Regions from separate parts of the Carboxydothermus pertinax genome, predicted to be linked through region 2. Evidence: a T-box and tRNA genes for the amino acid it is inferred to sense, from the RefSeq annotation. Region 2 holds a T-box; the other holds one or more tRNA genes.
The links. The T-box of region 2 lies ahead of ileS (isoleucine--tRNA ligase). A T-box ahead of a tRNA ligase gene usually reads a tRNA of that ligase, here a tRNA-Ile.
Positions count from the first base shown of each region.

Region 1: it has a tRNA-Ile gene. The T-box ahead of ileS (isoleucine--tRNA ligase) is inferred to sense a tRNA for this amino acid. The anticodon was not compared.

Region 1 covers NZ_BDJK01000043.1:3,567-12,894, forward strand. Annotated here, with positions in the region: gene dnaG (DNA primase) at 1-1,345, shown strand, start outside; gene rpoD (RNA polymerase sigma factor RpoD) at 1,368-2,483, shown strand; tRNA gene cpu_RS09475 (tRNA-Ile) at 2,578-2,652, shown strand; tRNA gene cpu_RS09480 (tRNA-Glu) at 2,688-2,763, shown strand; tRNA gene cpu_RS09485 (tRNA-Val) at 2,765-2,840, shown strand; gene cpu_RS09490 (tRNA (adenine(22)-N(1))-methyltransferase) at 2,953-3,651, shown strand; gene cpu_RS09495 (Nif3-like dinuclear metal center hexameric protein) at 3,630-4,736, shown strand; gene cpu_RS09500 (zinc ribbon domain-containing protein) at 4,741-5,454, shown strand; RNA gene rnpB (RNase P RNA component class A) at 5,547-5,885, opposite strand; gene cpu_RS09510 (YbjQ family protein) at 5,960-6,286, opposite strand; gene cpu_RS09515 (DMT family transporter) at 6,928-7,800, shown strand; gene mgsA (methylglyoxal synthase) at 7,812-8,174, shown strand; gene cpu_RS09525 (arginase family protein) at 8,188-8,997, shown strand; gene cpu_RS09530 (hypothetical protein) at 9,160-9,328, shown strand, end outside.
Region 2 covers NZ_BDJK01000013.1:31,748-41,075, reverse strand. Annotated here, with positions in the region: gene cpu_RS04945 (DeoR/GlpR family DNA-binding transcription regulator) at 1-347, shown strand, start outside; gene pfkB (1-phosphofructokinase) at 368-1,306, shown strand; gene cpu_RS04935 (PTS fructose transporter subunit IIC) at 1,336-2,700, shown strand; gene cpu_RS04930 (PTS sugar transporter subunit IIA) at 2,779-3,231, shown strand; gene cpu_RS04925 (HPr family phosphocarrier protein) at 3,253-3,522, shown strand; gene ptsP (phosphoenolpyruvate--protein phosphotransferase) at 3,522-5,258, shown strand; gene cpu_RS04915 (hypothetical protein) at 5,384-5,809, opposite strand; gene cpu_RS04910 (RMD1 family protein) at 5,827-6,882, opposite strand; gene cpu_RS04905 (metallophosphoesterase family protein) at 6,888-7,616, opposite strand; T-box leader at 7,736-7,955, shown strand; gene ileS (isoleucine--tRNA ligase) at 8,214-9,328, shown strand, end outside.

The DNA of each region.
Region 1 (9,328 bases), on a different contig from region 2:
TAAAGCTAAAGATTACCTGAAAAGCAGGGGAATCGCTGAAGAAACAGTTAAAGAGTTTATGTTAGGTTATGCCCCTTCCCCAACCGCTTTACCGGTTTTTCTAGCTAAAAAAGGTTACAATCCCGGGGAATTGGTTAAAATAGGAGTTGTGGCTAAAAGTTATTCCGGAGGTTATTACGACCGCTTTGCGGGAAGGATTATCTTTCCGATTTTTGACCGGGAAGGCCGCGTGGTGGGGTTTGGGGGCAGGGCCTTAGGAGATGAAAAACCCAAATACTATAATTCGCCACAGTCGGTGATCTTTGATAAGGGAAAGTTATTTTATGGTTTTAAACAAGCCCGTACTGCTATTAGAGAAAAAAGGCAAGCTATTTTAGTAGAAGGTTATTTTGATGTTATTTCTCTGCACCAAGCGGGGATAAAAAATGTGGTTGCTTGCCTGGGAACTGCTTTTACCGAAGAGCATTTAAATTTTTTAAAAAACTATGGGTTTATTGAAGAGTTAATTCTGGCCTATGACCAGGATGCGGCGGGAGAAAAAGCTGCTCTAAGAGCTACCCAAATGCTGGTCCGGGATAAGTCTGAACTTACGGTCAAGGTACTTCGACAAAGGGAGTTTAAGGATCCTGATGAGTTAATTAAAAACCGAGGAAAAGATGCTTTTTTGGAGGAAATAAATAAAGCCCTGACTCCGGTGGAGTTTTTCTTAGAGCTAGAGCTTAGAGGAAAAAACAACTTAACTTTAAATGAACAAACCGCTATCTTAAAAAAGCTTCTTCCTTACCTTGTGGCAGAATATGACAAATCACCGGCATTGTTTGCCGAAAGAATAGGGAAAATTGCTAGTCTAATTCAATTAAGCGAGGGAACGTTATTAGATGAAATTCGCCGGGAACTTACCAAAAATGAGGAAAAATCTTTAAAAAACTCGAGCTTTGGAGAAAATATCAGTAATGAAAATAAAAACTATGGCCTTTTAAAAGTTGAAACAGAGTTACTAGGAATGTTATTAGAATATCCTGAATATCGAGAGGATTTTCTTAAAGATTTTTTTTCTTATGAGTTTCAAGGAAAAAACCAAGAACTATTTATCCGCTTAAAAGAAAATAATCTTCCCACTCAGGAAGATCCTTTATATAGCTATATGGCCTATTTACGAATAAATTGTCCACCAGGGGACCCTAAAACTTTGTATAAAGGATATGTTCGGTATTTGGAGGAACATTATAAAAAACAGCAAATACAAAAGTTAACCCTGGAAATTTCCCTGGCAGAAAAGGAAGGAAACTGGGATAAGCTCCAGTTATTAATTAATAAACTTCAACAACTAACTCAAAAAAATTAACCCAGAAAGGGGGGAATGCGGCATGAAGGAAATAATGCAAAGCGAAAAACTCATGGAAATTGTTGAGAAAGGCAAAAAACGCGGGGTTTTGACATATAATGATTTGCTCGACACTTTGCAAAATGTTGATTTAAACTCGGAGCAGATCGATGAACTGTATGAATACCTTGCAAACCAGGGTATAGAAGTGGTGCCGGAAGTACCAGAGTTAGAAATTGACCCCATTGATAATTTAGATGGTGATGTAGATTTTAAACCTTCCGACATTGTTGACGAGGTCGATTTGGATTTAACCATACCGGAAGGGATTGCTATTGACGATCCAGTCCGGATGTATTTAAAGGAAATCGGCCGCGTTCCCTTGCTGACACCGGAAGAAGAAATTGAGCTTGCCAAAAGGAAGGAAGAGGGCGACGAAGAAGCCAAAAGAAAGTTGGCAGAAGCCAACTTACGCCTGGTGGTAAGTATTGCCAAACGGTATGTAGGCAGGGGTATGCTGTTTTTGGATTTAATTCAGGAAGGGAATCTTGGTTTATTAAAAGCGGTAGAAAAATTTGACTACCGCAAAGGCTATAAATTTTCCACATATGCTACCTGGTGGATTCGCCAGGCTATTACCCGGGCTATTGCCGATCAGGCACGGACCATTCGTATCCCGGTTCATATGGTAGAAACTATCAATAAATTGATTCGGGTGTCGCGAAACCTTTTACAGGAGCTAGGAAGAGAGCCAACCCCGGAAGAAATCGCTAAAGAAATGGACATTTCGGTAGATAAAGTCCGGGAAATTATGAAAATTGCCCAGGAGCCTGTATCTTTAGAAACTCCAATTGGAGAAGAAGAAGACTCGCATCTTGGAGACTTTGTCGAAGATCCTGATGCCAAAGCTCCGGTAGAGGAAGCTTCTTTTACACTGCTGCGCGAGCAGTTAGACGAGGTCTTAAAAACTTTAACCGAAAGGGAACAAAAGGTCTTAAGACTTCGCTTTGGTTTGGATGACGGGCGGGCCCGGACTTTAGAAGAAGTTGGGCAAATTTTTGGGGTGACCCGGGAGCGGATTCGACAAATTGAAGCTAAAGCTCTAAGAAAGCTACGGCATCCAAGTAGGAGTAAAAAATTAAAAGATTATCTAGAATAAAAGTAAAAGAATACCTAAAAAATCTTTTAAAAACTTCTTGACCAAACTAAAAATATTTCCTATAATAAATCATGTCGCAAGGACACAAGAGTTCGGGCCCATAGCTCAGCGGTAGAGCTGCCGGCTCATAACCGGTAGGTCCCAGGTTCAAATCCTGGTGGGCCCACCATGTTAAAGCCGGAAGGCTCGAAAGTTAAGTTATGTGGCCCCATGGTCAAGAGGCCTAAGACACCGCCCTTTCAAGGCGGTAACCCGGGTTCGAATCCCGGTGGGGTCACCACGGGCGGTTAGCTCAGCTGGGAGAGCACCTGCCTTACAAGCAGGGGGTCGGCAGTTCGATCCTGTCACCGCCCACCAGTGAAAATTAAACCTCAAACCACTAAGGTTTGGGGTTTTTTGTTTTTAACTACCTTTTTTGGTACAAATACTGTATAATAGTTGCAAGTATAAATTATCTAACGGAGGAATCATGCAGTTATCGGCACGATTAAAGACGATGGCTTCTTATGTGATATCCGGGGAACCGGCAGCGGATATTGGAACCGATCATGCCCAACTCCCTATTTACCTAGTTTTAAATAACCTTTGCCCCCGGGTAATTGCAACTGATTTAAAGGAAATGCCGTTAAGCCGTGCCCGTAAGGTTGTGGTAGATTACGGCCTTTTAGACAAAATTGATTTAAGATTGGGGGATGGATTATATCCTTTAAAACCCGGGGAAGTTAAAAGTGTGGTAATTGCCGGTATAGGCGGGAATAATATTGCCGAAATAATTAAAAAAAGGCCGGAAGTAGCCCGAGAGGTTCGCTTAATTTTACAACCAATGGCTGATAGTTTTGACTTACGAATTATGCTTGGGGCTAACGGTTATCAAATTATAGAGGAAGAACTGGTTATAGAAAAAAGCCGGCTTTACGAAATCATTGTAGCCCAAGCAGGATTTATAACTATTGCAAACAAAATAGAGTTGGGATTAGGGCCTCTATTAATACGAAGAGGAGATGAGCTAGCGCGAAAATATTTAATAACGCAAAAAATAAAATATGAAAAAATTTTACTAAATCTAAGCCGGGCCCAAAAGATGCATGAGGAAAAAATACGTGAGATAAAGGAGATATTAGCTTTTATCGAGGAGGTGCTGGCAAATTGGCCCATCCCCAGGAGATAGCTTCGGTTATTGAAAAAAAATTTCCCCGAAAACTTGCTGCCGAGTGGGATAATCCTGGTTGGCAAATTTATTTTGAGAGAGAAGTTACTAAAATTTTACTGGCGTTAGATATTACTTCCGATACAGTGGCGTTAGCGTTGCGGGAAGGAGTAGACCTAATAATTACCCACCATCCGCTCTTTTTTAAACCGCTAAATTCCCTTACCTTTGATAAAGCTGAATCATTACCCCTTTTGAAATTATTGGAAAATAAAATTTTGGTTTATAGTATCCATACTAATTTAGACATAGCTAAAGACGGATTAAATGATTACCTGGCAGAGTTACTGGAGCTTTCTGAAATAAGACCGCTAGGGGAGGAAGTATATGAAAAACTTTATAAACTCTCGGTTTTTGTGCCAGAATCTCACTGGGAGATAGTTAGAGAGGCAATGGGAGCAGCTGGGGCAGGCTTCATCGGTAATTACTCCCATTGTACCTTTAATACCCGGGGTACTGGCACCTTTTTACCTCTGGAAGGAGCAAGTCCGTTTATTGGGGAAGTGGGGCGAATTGAAAAGGTCGAAGAAGTAAAAGTAGAGACTATTGTCCCAGAAAAACTTTTAAACCGGGTACTAAAAGCAATGTTAAAAGTTCACCCTTACGAAGAAGTTGCCTATGATATCTACCCTTTAGAAAATAAACAGTATTTAGGTGGTATGGGGAGGATAGGCGTAACTAAGAAGAAAAGTTTTAAAGAGTTACTGGCTTTTGTAGCCGAAAGATTAGAGCTCAAGAATTTGAGATATGGGGGAAATCTGGATTCATTTTCGCGAAAAGTGGCGATAGTCTCGGGTGCTGGTGGAAACTACTGGCAAAAGGCCAAATTTGCCGGTGCCGATGTCTTTATTACCGGTGATATAAAGTACCATGAGGCAGTTGCGATGCTCGATGCGGGTTTAAATTTTATCGATGCCGGTCATTGGGAAACGGAAAAAATATTTTATCAGCTAATAGTTCCACTTTTGCAGAAGGTAAAAGGGTTAAAGTGGATAATGGAGAAAAGGGAGCCGGTATTTAACTATTTGGTAAATTTCGGGGGGTAATATTTTGCAGCGAATTCGTGAGTTATATGAATTTATGCTATTAGAAGAAGAGGAACGTAAGCTTGCCGGTGATGACCGTATAGCAATAAACCGTCAGAGTTTTAAAAACGCCCGAAAAGCCTGGGAAAATATGCGTAATGTGTATTATGAATTAAAAAATGAGCTAACCCGGACTGAAAAGATAATAAAAAGCCTGGAAAGAGAGTTGTTGGGATTAGCCAACAAAATTAAAGAAATTGACCAAAAGCTTTACGGGGAGGGAACCAATTTAAAGCAAATAGAACAGTATCAATTTAAACTTGAATTATTAAAAAATGAAAAGACCGATAAAGAAGAGCGCTTACTTGACATGATTTCCCGGGAAGAAGAGTTAAAGGAAGAGGCAAAAAAACTAAAGGAAAATCTTATTGCCGAAAAAGACAAGCTTTTAAAGTGGCAAGAGGAAATAAAGTTTGAAGAGGAAGAATATAGACGAAATCTAGAAGCTTTAAGGCAAAAGCTTAACAGAGAAGAAGAAAGACTTACGGAAAATCCTTATTATGCAAAATACAAGGAATTAAAAGAAAAGTATGGAAATCCGGTGGCTTTAGTAGATAAAGAAACCTGTTACGGTTGTTTTATGAGTTTGCCCTTTGAACTTACTAAAAAGTTAAAGCTTGGACAGGGGGAAGGTGCGATATGTCCGCATTGTAAACGTTTGTTGTATTACCCTAGTTAATAAAAAGGTACAAGAATTATAACTGCAACCACCAAAAGATTAGGATAGCTACCGATGGGCTTTATAACGACATAAAAAATTAACTAAATTTTTTTGCGAGTAAGCCTGTAAGCCGAGTTCTGTCGAGGATGACCATCTATCTGAGACCTCTGTTGCCAGAGGCCTTAAGCGACCAACCCGGGGACAGAGCGGGCCACTCTATAGTCCCCCTATTTGGTCTTGCTCCGGATGGGGTTTGCCTAGCCGGACAGTTACCTGCCCGCTGGTGAGCTCTTACCTCACCTTTCCACCCTTACCGGCGCTTCGCGCCGGCGGTATGTTTCTGTGGCACTTTCCTTGGAGTCGCCTCCACCGGGCGTTACCCGGCATCCTGCCCTATGGAGCTCGGACTTTCCTCAGGGATTTTTCCCTGCGGTCATCCGGCTTACTCGCAGCTATTCATTTTTGTTGCTAAACTATTATAAGTTTTTATGTAAGACAGTGCAAGCGGTAAAAAATAGAAAAATTAGCTTAGATCCGGTTCAATATAGACAGCGGTTCCGTTAGCAACAACCATTAACATGGTTTGGCCGATGCTTTCGTAATCCAGTGATATACCAATAACTGCATTAGCGCCAAGTCTTTTTGCCCGTTCGGTCATTTCGGCTAAAACTATTTGCCGGGCTTCTTCTAGCTGCTGTTCATAAGCTCCCGAACGGCCTCCTACAATGTCACTTATTGAGGCGAGAAAATCCCGGATGATGTTTGTTCCCATAATTGCTTCTCCGGTTACAATGCCCAAATACCTGGTAACTTTGTAGCCGTCCAGCCGGCCGCTTGTGGCAAGTAGCATATAAAAAGCACCTCCTTAGGAATTTATATACATTTTAACAAAAATTAAGATACAATAATAGAGGAGAAAAAGGTAAATAGACAAGTCGAAATATGTCGAAAAAACTCATTATTTGTAACAATTACTTAACATTGTCTTAATAACACAGTAACAATTATCATTTATTATTTAAGCGTACGGACAACTCGGGAGGATTTAATGAGGTCCCCCCCTCCCCACTCCCAATCCCCTCCTCCCGATAGCTGTCCCTGAATTTAAAAAACAGCTCCCGCTTTAGTTCTTAACAGAGAACTTGGGCGGATTGAAGTAAAAATTAAAAAACATAAAACAATAGTCCTGTAAAAGTTGACAAGTAGCTAAGGGAGAATTGTTGAAATACTTAAAGTAAAAACGAAGTCTAGACACAGCAATGAAATAAGTAAGAGAAATAATGAAGGAAATGCAAGATTTTGCGGAAGGTTAAAGTAGTAATGGATAAAAGGCTTTTACTTCATTTAAAATTTCATACGGAAAAAAAGGACAAGCAAAAAGCGGGGCTGTTCTTTAAATCCCTCCACCGGTGGCAAAAAAGCCACCTTTTTTTATTGTCTTTTTCCCTGAGAAAAATGATATAATTATTGATAAAAACGGGGGTTTTGGGATTGGGAGAGGAGAATTTTAAGAAAGGTCTTTTTTTAGCTGTTTTAGCAACAACCCTTTGGGGAATTAATGGCACAGTTACCCGCTATTTATTAATAAATAACCTGAGCCCAGTAGTTTTAGTGCAAATTCGACTAACAGCAAGTGCAGTTTTATTATTTCTCTGGTTTTTTTTCAGAAAAGAAAAAATAAAGATTGCCCCAAATGATATCTTGCCTCTTTTATTTTTAGGTATTTTTGGCCTGGGATTAGTTCAGATGACCTATTTTTATACAATTAGCTTAACCAACGTGGCGACAGCGGTTTTTCTCCAGTATTTATCGCCGGTAATTGTAGCGATTTTTGGCCTTATACTTAAAACCGAAGAGATGACCTTTAAGAAGTTAATGGCCGTTTTTTTGGCCATGGTGGGAAGTTTTTTAATTGTTACCAAAAATGGAGGGCTGAAGCTGCCTTTGATTGGTATCATTTCTGGTCTGCTTTCAGCTTTTTCCCAGAGTTTTTATATTATTTATGGTAAAAAAGTATTAAAACGCTTTTCACCGCTAACGGTTTTAGCATACGGTTGGCTGTTTAGCGCAATTTTTTGGTGGCTGTTAATTCCCCCTAAAGTTGGTCTTTTAAAGCAAATTTTTGCATTAAGAGATATTGTAGGAATAGCATATATTGTTATTTTTGCTACGGTTATCCCTTTTATTCTCTACTTTAAAAGCATGAATTATTTAACCTCAACTACCGTTAGTATAGTAAGTTTAGTTGAACCGGTAGTAGCGGTTATTGTGGCTTTTGTAATCTTAGGGGAAAAGCTTACTTTTTTATCAACTTTAGGAGCGGTCTTTATACTGGCTGCTGTTTATACCATTTCAAAAAGTTAAGGAGGAGAAATATGAAAATTGCTCTGATAGCCCATGATAACAAAAAGGACGATCTTCTGGAGTTTGTAAAAACCTATAGAGAATTTTTTGACCTTCATGAACTTTATGCTACCGGAACTACCGGAAAAATATTGGCTGAAAATACTAGACTTTCAATTCACCGCTTTTTATCCGGCCCCCTTGGGGGAGACCAACAAATTGGTGCGATGGTGGCGTCAGGGGAGATAAAGCTTGTTATCTTTTTCCGGGACCCTCTAACAGCTCAACCCCACGAACCCGATATAACGGCCCTATTGCGGGTTTGTGATGTTCACAATGTTCCCATTGCTACCAACTGGGGGAGTGCGGAATTGTTTTTAAAAGCCTTAAGCTAGGGAGGACGAAAATGTGGGTTTGGTTTTTAAAGATGTGGGGGTAATTGACCTGGATGGCAGTGTAATGGTCCAGGAAAACCTTCTTCTTAAATTCAAACCCAAAATTTATACTTTACCAGGAGATCATCGTTTAAAGATTTGGACTAATTTATCTAATTATCATGTTAGCTGCCAGAAACTAGGGAATACAGTTTTGGGAATAAATTTTTGCGGAACAGGAGAATTCCATCACCTTACTTATTACCTGGTAAAAAATAATCCAGCTCCCCGATTAGGTGTTGTGGTTTTTGATAATCATCCCGATTTTTTGCCTACCTTTTCCGGTTATATTTCGTGTGGGTCGTGGCTTTTAAATGTTGCTGCCCTTGACAAGGTAAAACAAATTTTGGTAGTAGGTGTTACGGAGTTATCAGGGTTAAAAAGCTTTGGTGCTAATTTAGCAGGTGAAAAGATAATACTGTTAGCTCCTAAAGGTAAAAAGGTACCGACTACGAAATATCCAATCGAATTTTATGCTGAAGATGAGTTATTTGCTAAAATAGAAGAAACTCTTAAAATTTCGGATATTTATATTAGCATTGATAAAGACGTTTTACATCCCCTTGATTCGACTACTACCTGGGAGCAAGGGGAGTTAAGGTTAAAACAGTTACTTAAAGTCCTTGCCATGCTAAAAAATAAATATAGAATTTGGGGAGTAGATATTTGTGGGGAGTATGGGAGTGCGCTTCCGCAAATTCAACGGGCAGAAGAGAAAAAGGCTACATCGCAAAATGAAAAAGCAAACCTCCAGATTCTGGAGGCTTTATTAATGGGGGAATAAAATTAATACCCCTAAAGGGGTATTGGAAAGAATGGGGTATGTTATGGCATCGAATAATAATATACACTTAAAATGTTAATGGAACTAGGGTGAAATAGTTAAAATAAAGTTAAAAAGGTTATGCAAAGAATAAAACTTTATAAATAGAAGGTGATAAGGAAAATGTACTTTGAAAATTTTCAGGTTAGAAGCTATGATTATAATTTTATTAAAGAATTTATTGCCGAAAGGAAAAAGGAAAGCCAGGTAATTATGTTACCCCAACGGGGCCAATGGGTGACAATTTTATTTGAAAATTCGTCCTTAGGTGAAAAAATTATCGAAGAGTTAA
Region 2 (9,328 bases):
CGGGCGGGATTTTAAGGCGGGAAACCCTGGCTTTAGTGGGCCCGATTGCTGAGGAGAGTTTAGAACAGATTAGGGTTGATAAAGCTTTTATCGCCACCAACGGTATTGATTTAAAAGAAGGATTAACCACGCCAACTCTTGCGGAAGCGGCGGTGAAAAGAAAAATGATTAAAGCGGCCAAAGAGGTCTTCTTACTGGCCGACCACAGTAAAGCGGGAAAAGTTACTTTTGCTCGCTTTGCCAAAATTACTGATTTAAATCACTTTATCACCGATTCCGGTATCAGTAAGAATTTCGCTATGGAATTAGGAAAGCTTGGGGTACAAGTAACAATTGCTGAGGTATAAAAGTCTTGGAGGCTAAAAAGATGAACAAATTAGTTTTTACAGTAACCTTAAATCCTGCCGTTGACAAAACAGTAACCGTGGAAAAACTTATAGTAGGTGGAGTAAACCGGGTACAAGAATTGCGGATTGATCCGGGAGGCAAAGGTATTAATGTGGCGAGGGTATTAAATAACTTTGGTACAGAAGTAGCAGCCTTTGGCTTAATTGCCGGCCACCAGGGTAGATTTATTCAAAGTAAGCTTGAAGGGGAAGGAATCAAAACTTATTTTATAAATGTTCCCGGTGAAACCCGAACTAATTTAAAAATTGTAGATATGGCTTCAACAACTACAACCGAAATAAATGAACCGGGCTTTTGGGTCGAGGAAAAAAAGCTTTATGAGTTTACGGAATTGCTATTATCACGTTTAAAGGAGGCTTCCTTTTTAGTTTTAAGCGGAAGTTTGCCGGCGGGCGTTTCTCCGGCTATTTATAAGGACTACATTGAAAACGCCCGTAAATTTGGAATAAAGACCTTTTTAGATGCCAATGGGGATGCGTTAAGAGAAGGAATTGCCGGTAAGCCTTTTGGGGTAAAGCCCAATCTTTTAGAACTTCAGGAATTAATGGGCCAAACCCTTGACACCACTGAAAAAATTGTTGATGCGGGGAAAACCCTGCTTAAAGAAGGAATAGCGCTGGTGGTCATTTCGCTAGGAAAAGATGGGGCAATTTTCTTAAGTAACCAGGAAGGATTTAAAGTCACTCCCTTTCCCGTGACACCACTTAGTACTGTAGGTGCGGGAGACACTATGGTAGCGGCAATAGTTTTTGCCCTCTTGCAGGGAAAACCGTTAATTGAAATAGCCCGCCTGGCTACCACGGCGGGAACAGTTGCGGCGGCTAAATCGGGAACCCAGGCGTGTACTTTGGCGGAGGTACTAGAAAAGCTTTCGCTGGTGCACGTTGAGAGGTTATAGAGTATTAAAACCAAGAAGGAGGAGTAATTATGAAAAAAATCCTGGCGGTAACCGCATGCCCTACAGGGATTGCTCACACCTATCTGGCGGCTGAAGCTTTAAAAAAGGCTGCCCAGGAAAAGGGTATAGAGCTCAAGGTTGAAACCCGGGGTGCGGTCGGAGTGGAAAATGAGCTAACGGCTAAGGAGATTGCCGAAGCTCAGGCTATTATTATTGCGGCGGATACCGAGGTAAATGAGTCCCGGTTTGCCGGCAAACCGGTTATTAAGGTTTCTGTGGGGGAAGCGATTAAAAACCCGGGAGCCTTACTGGATGAAGCCTTAAACAAAAAGGCTACAGCCTCTGATTTTATTAATCAAGTGCAACAGGTTAAAGAAGAAAAAAGTAATCAACGTACAGGGGTTTATAAACACCTAATGACCGGCGTTTCCTATATGATTCCCCTGGTGGTAGCCGGAGGCTTAACAATAGCTCTTTCCTTTGTCTTTGGTATTAAAGCTTTTGAACAAAAAGGTACTCTGGCGGCCGCACTTATGGATATCGGTGGCGGCGCGGCGTTTGCCTTGATGGTGCCGATTTTAGCAGGTTTTATTGCCTATTCCATTGCCGAAAAGCCAGGTCTGGCTCCAGGATTAATTGGCGGTATGCTGGCTTCTAAAATAGGGGCAGGTTTTCTTGGGGGAATTGTAGCAGGATTTCTGGCGGGTTATATTGCTAAAGGATTAAAAGATTATGTTAAATTGCCAAAAAATTTGGAAGGTTTAAAGCCTGTACTGATCATTCCTCTTTTCTCTTCTTTGGCCGTGGGCCTTTTGCTGATTTATGTAATTGGTACTCCGGTTAAGAGTATTATGGATGCTTTAACTACCTGGCTTAAGGGTTTAAGCTCCGGAAACGCCATTTTGCTGGGACTGATTTTAGGAGCAATGATGGCTTTTGATATGGGTGGTCCGGTAAATAAGGCTGCTTACACCTTTGCCGTAGGCTTACTGGCCAGCAATATTTACGAGCCCATGGCGGCAGTGATGGCGGCAGGTATGACGCCTCCTTTGGGATTGTGGCTGGCAACGGTCCTGGCTCCCCAGAAATATACCGAGGAAGAACGGGAAGCGGGTAAAGCGGCGGCAATTTTGGGCATATCTTTTATCACCGAAGGAGCGATACCTTTTGCGGCGGCCGACCCTTTACGCATAATTCCCTCCATCATGACTGGCTCGGCTATTGCTGCTGCTCTTTCCATGGCGTTTCACGTAACCTTGCGGGCGCCTCACGGTGGAATTTTTGTGCTCCCGATACCCAACGCAGTAGGAAATTTAGGGATGTACGTAGTGGCAATTGCTGCAGGAACTATCGTTACGGCCTTAATGGTTAACCTGTTGAAGAAAAACAAATAAGTTTAAACTTTTGAGGGATAATAAGGAGTGGGCTAAGTCCCATTCCGTAATTTTTTGCTTGGTTTAGGGGGTATAACGATGGAATTACAAAATTTAATTACCAACGATACAATTTTAATTGGCTTAAATGTTTCTAATAAAGAGGAGTGCCTTTATAAGTTAGTGGAAAGCCTTTATAAGGCAGGATTTGTTTTTGATAAAAAGGAGTATTTTGATGCTGTTTTAAGCCGGGAAAAAAGCGGTACGACAGGGATTGGTTTTGGTTTTGCCATTCCTCACGGTAAATCTAAAGGTGTGCAAAAAGTGGGGCTGGCTTTTGCCCGATTGGATAAGCCGGTGGACTGGCAGTCTTTGGACGGTAAGCCGGTAGAAGCGGTATTTATGATTGCCGTTCCCGAAGAGTCGGCTGGGAATGAACATTTAAAGATTTTAAGCGAGCTTGCTCGTAAATTAATGGATGATAAATTTCGGAATGAGGTTCTAAGTGCGTCTTCGGCTAGCCAAGTGGTAGAAATCTTAGGTAAATTATAAAGAACAGAGGCTGGTGAAATTATGTTTGCTAGAGAAGTAATCTTAACTAATAAAACCGGATTCCACCTGCGGCCGGCACAGCTTTTTGTCGAAAAGGCGGCAAAATACGAGGCAAAAATTTCGGTAAAAACCGATACTGGCGCAAACGTAGATGGCAAAAGCATTTTAGGGCTTATGGCTTTAGGACTAAAGCCTGGCGCAAAAATTACTATTCAAGCCGAAGGAATTGATGAAGTTGAAGCAGTAAATGCTCTGGTAGAGTTAGTAGAAAGAAAGTTTGGTGAGGAATAATGGGAGAGAAAAGAGTAACTGGTCTTGGTATTTCCGAAGGTATAGCTTTGGGCAAGGTATTAATTTATAAATCTTTTGCAGCTCAAAAAACCCGGAAATTTATTACGGAGCTGGAGGTAAAAGCGGAAAGCGAGCGTTTAAAAGCGGCAAAAGAACGGATAATTTCGGAGTTAGAAGAGTTAATTGCTAAAACGGAAAAAACCTTGGGGACAGAAAAAGCAGGAATATTAAAAGGCCAAAAAAGTTTTTTAGATGACCCTGCCTTTTACCCGGAAATTGAAAAACTAATTTTAGAGAGAAATTATTCTGCCGAAGCCGCAGTACAAGAGGTTGTTGAAAAGTTTGCTGAAATTTTTGCCGGCATGGACAGCGATTATATGCGGGAGCGGGCTCAAGATATAAGGGATGTAGGAAGGAGACTTTTGGTTCAGTTAACCGGCGAAAAACCTTTTCAACTAACTGAAATAAATGAGGAAATAATTTTAGCGGCAGAGGATTTAACACCTTCCGAAACCGTGCAGTTAAATAAAAAATTTGTTTTAGGTATTATCGGTAAAATTGGCGGTAAAACTTCTCATACTGCTATTTTAGCGCGCTCTTTAGGAATTCCTGCAGTTTTAGGTTTAGGTGAAGGATTTTTGGAACTAAAAGATGGAGATTATATAATTTTAGATGGCAGTAATGGACTTGTTATTATAAATCCTGAAGAAAAAACTCTTGAAGAATACCGGGAAAAGGTAGCTATAGAACAAGAAAGGAATCAAAACCTTAAAGAAATAATTATACTACCCGCAATTACCCGTGACGGTAAAAGAGTAGAGGTAGCGGCAAACATTGGGACACCTGAGGAAGCGGACCTTGCTTTGAATCAAGGAGCAGAAGGCATTGGCTTGTACCGAACAGAATTTTTGTTTATGAGCAAAAAAGAAATGCCTTCGGAAGAAGAACAATTTAAAGACTACCGGCAGGTTGCCGAAGTAATGGGGGATAAGCCGGTGATAATAAGAACCCTTGATATCGGGGGTGATAAGGAATTACCGTATCTTAACCTCCCCCAGGAAAGGAATCCTTTCTTAGGTTACCGGGCTATTCGTATTGGTCTTGAGCAAAAAGAGCTTTTAAAAATTCAGCTGCGGGCAATTTTAAGGGCCAGTGCCTATGGAAACCTTAAGGTAATGCTACCGATGATTTCAAGCCTTGAAGAATTTCGCAAAGTAAAAATGATTTTCGAGGAGATTAAAGATGAACTTAAAGCTTTAGATATTAGCTTTAATCCCAAAATAGAACTTGGAATCATGATTGAAGTCCCCTCAGCGGCACTTTTAGCCCCGGCGTTTGCTCAAGAAGTGGACTTTTTCAGTATTGGGACCAATGATTTAGTGCAATATTGTTTAGCGGTGGACCGAATGAATGAAAAAGTGGCTTTTCTTTACGACCATTTTCACCCGGCGGTTTTAAGATTAATAAAAATGGTGGCGGATGCTGCCAAAGCTGCAGAAAAATGGGTTGGCATGTGTGGTGGTATGGCGGGAGACCCTTTAGCGACTCCCCTTTTAGTGGGCTTAGGTTTAAAAGAGCTCAGTATGGAGGCAGGAAAAATTGGGAAAATAAAACAAATTATAAGAAAGCTTGACGCTCGGGATTGCCAGAAGCTTGCGGAAGAAGTATTAAAATTGCCTACCACCCAGGAAGTTCGGGAAAAGCTTTTGGAATACTCTAAAGCTAATATCTTATAAAAATTAAAACATTAATTTATCTAAAGTTAGGTGGACTGGCTTTAACCAGCACATCATTATAAAAAAACTCCGCGGATGCTGCGGAATTTTTTTTAGAGATAGTTTTGGTAGCCGAAAAATCTTTCTTAACGGCGGGATTTTTTCCTTTTTTTATCGTAATTCGACCAGACAATTCCGACTGCCGTTACAGCAGCTAAGGTAATCCCTTTAACTAATGCCCGCTTTGCAAGTTCTGGCTTTAAAAGGGGCGAAATTTTTAAGGCAAAAGGTAAAATTTTAGCAACTATAAGACTGATAAAGCCATTTAACCTTAAAAAGGAAGGGGCACCGTATAAAAGAAGAACTAAAAGAGGATGAAGGTTTAAGCGATTTACCAGAAAGCTTGCCAAAATGGTTAAAAGAATAAGGCTTGGGAGAAAAGTAATTAGAGTAGTTTTGGCTAAAGCGATAATTTTAGGCGTCCCGAGAAAAAGGAAATCATTGTAGGTAACATATAAGGCTGCAATAAAGCCAGCTATTGCCCAAAAAATCTTGTCAGCATATTTTTCCATTAAACGGCCTCCTTTAATTACTTAAAATAGGGTAAAAGTGCTAAAATAAATTCCAATAATATCAATAAGACAATAGTAACTTCTAACGCTAAAAAGCGGCTGGTTACTACTTCTTCCGAAAGCATGGAATAACTTCGCTCTAAAACATTTAATTTATGGCGAATTTGCTCTGCCCAGATATTGGTTCTAAAAATCCTTAAAGCCTGGGAATAGACCCGGGCGTAAAATACATCTTCAGTAACTTTTAAAGCATTTTGCACCCGCTCGGTAATTTCAGTAATATCAGCCACGGTTTTTAAAAGTCTTTTCATTATTGTCCGGTACTTGCCAAGTTTTTTGTAGCCCCATTCTTTTTCGGCCCGGTCGATATCCTGATACATTTCGTTTATTTCTTTTGTTAATAAACTGTCATAATACCGTAGCTCTAAGAGCTGGGATACGGCAAATTCTAGGAGATCGAGAACATCCATATTGCCGTCAGCGTCATAAACAAAGGCTGCATCCCAGGTAATAATGGTCAGATCGGTGTCGGCATAGGAAAAGCGGTTATTTAAAATTTCGGCCCGGGTAGCGGAGGACAGTGGCTCGTTGTCACCCAGAAGCAGAGGGACTGGATCATAATTAGGCTTTTGAGTTGTAAAAAATATCAGAAAATCTTCTTCAAAAAGTTCCAGCGAGGGCTTAATTAAAGCGGGAGTTAAAAGGTCTTTTAGAAATTTTACTTCTTTTTTAAAGACTTTATCAAACTCCTCGGTATTATTTAAATAAATCATAAGATCTACTAACTCGTCGTAGCCATTTAAACCTTTAAGATCCAAACTTAAATTTAAACTTAAGACTCCCCAGGCAAAAATTTTTCCTGATATTTTTGCTTGGAAAGTCTTACCTTTATAAGAATAGGAGCCGGTAGAATATTCAAAAATTAATGGCGGCTCCTCAATGTGAATAGCTTTGGGGGGAATTTTCTTAAGCTTTAACCGAAAGGGCCTTTTTTCCCCCAGGACTTCTTCAGCTTTTAAGAGATTTATTTCCTCGGCTATGTCAAAAAGGCGGTATAAAAAGACTTGATCCAAAACGATCACCCTCCAGTTACCTCTCCTAAAATAATCCGGGCCAGTTCCTCGGGCAGGCCATTTTTTCTAATTTCGGAAGCGGTTATTTCATAGGGATAGGAGATAAGGCGAAAATTTACGGCAAGGGTATCTTCTTCTACCTTTGCCAAAGCATAAATTGCCCGGGGGTCTTTGGTTTTAGGTTTGCCTACTGCTCCTGGGTTTAAAAAGTGACGTCCCCGGTGGGTAAAATAAAAAGGATAATGAGTGTGACCAAAAACAAAAACATCAATCTCCGGATAATCTTCGATAAGTTTATCAAATCGGGCAGGGAAAAGGTCTGGGGTTAAATACTCGTTTAACCGCTCAGGGGAGCCGTGAAACAAGAAAAATTTTTTACCTGCCACTTCAAACTTTATGGATTGGGGAAGGCTTTTTAAAAGTTCCTGATTTCCGTAAGTTAAAGTTTTTACAGTAAAAGTCAAAGATTTAGTTCCGATTTCATGTTCTTTTTCGGTTTTATAATCACAACCGCAGGTGGGCTTCTTAAAAGCTACACCATCATCATAATTACCAAGAACACCTTCAATTTTATTGTCCTTAATAAACTCGACGGTTTCATTGGGGTAAGGACCATAACCTACTAAGTCACCGGTATGGTAGATTTTAGCTACCTTATTTTTTTGGGCATCGGCCAAGACTTCTTTTAATGCAGGAAGATTGGCATGAATATCACCGAGAAAAGCCATGAGCATAGCTGTCACCTCATCTCAAGGTTAATTTTAGTATTCAAATAAGGCCTTATGCGTTCCTTGCGTGCAATTATTGACGAAATTTCATTTTAACAATATAATAACATATAAAATTAATTACGAAAAATCCTATGAACGGGACGAGTAGCAGGCCGATAAGTCCCAAAGCGAGCCGGGGAGGGTGGGAGCCTGGCGGGCAGGGTTTGGCGAAAATCCCCCGGGAGGAGGCGGCCGAAAGGCTTTAGACCGAGTAGGTTTGCCCGGCAGCTTGCCGTTATTTTAAAGAAGCGACCGGAGTTACCGGTAATTTGGGTGGTACCGCGGTTATAAGCCGTCCCTTAACCTTTTATGGTTAGGGGATTTTTTAGTTTAAGCGTCCTGGAAAGGTTTTTGTAGGGCGCATTCCTGTGCGTAATATTTTGTCGCCATCGAGCCGACCTTACGATTTGAGAGGTGTGAGGTGCGATGTGAGATATGAGATTATTAGGTTTAGCTTTCGCTGCCTAAGAATTAAAGCCAGCAGGAGCCGGCCCTATCTTTGTTTGTAGATTTAGTTTTGATTCACAAAAATTAACCTTATAAAAGGAGAGGATAGAGCCAATGGATTACGGAAAAACCTTAAACCTTCCAGTTACCGACTTTCCCATGCGGGGAAACCTTCCCGAGCGGGAACCGGAAATTTTAGAATATTGGAATAGTATTGACCTTTACCGGAAAGTGCAGCAAAAAAATCAGGGGCGCCCGAAATTTATCCTACACGATGGCCCGCCTTATGCCAACGGCGATATTCATATGGGCCACGTCTTAAACAAAGTGCTAAAAGATATTATTGTGAAATTTAAAAGTATGGATGGCTATGATGCCCCTTATGTTCCGGGCTGGGATACCCATGGCCTTCCCATTGAACAGCGGGCTATAAAAGATTTAGGAATTAACCGAAAAGAAGTAAGTCCCCTGGAATTTCGGGCCAAATGCAAAGAGTATGCCAAAAAATATGCCGAAATTCAAAAAGAGCAGTTTAAACGTTTAGGCGTCCGGGGCGATTGGGAGAATCCCTACTTAACCTTAATGCCTCACTTTGAAGCCAAACAAATTGAAGTTTTTGGGGAAATGGCCAAAAAAGGCTATATTTATAAAGGCTTAAAGCCGGTTTATTGGTGTCCGGTGTGTGAGACGGCACTGGCGGAAGCGGAAATTGAATATGCGGATAAAAAGTCTCCTTCAATTTATGTCCGGTTTAAGGTAATCGATGGGAAAGGGAAAGTTCCTGAAGACGCGTATCTGGTCATCTGGACGACAACTCCCTGGACCCTGCCGGCCAACGTGGCGATAGCTGCTCACCCGGAGTTTGATTATGTGCTAGTAAAAACTGAAAAAGGAGAATATGTAGTTGCCGAAGGGCTTTTGCCCCAATTTTTTGAAGCAACAAAATTAAGCGGTGAAATTATTAACCGCTATAAAGGAGAAGAACTTTCCGGGGTTGTCACCCGTCATCCGTTTATAGAAAGAGAGTCTATGGTTGTGCTTGCGGACTATGTAACTTTAGAATCCGGTACCGGTCTTGTGCATACTGCTCCCGGCCATGGTACCGAAGACTTTGAAACCGGAAAAAAATATAACCTTCCGGTATTGTCTCCGGTAAACCACCAGGGGGTCTTTACCGAAGGGGCAGGAAAATATGCGGGAATGAAAATTGATGAGGGCAACAAAGTTAT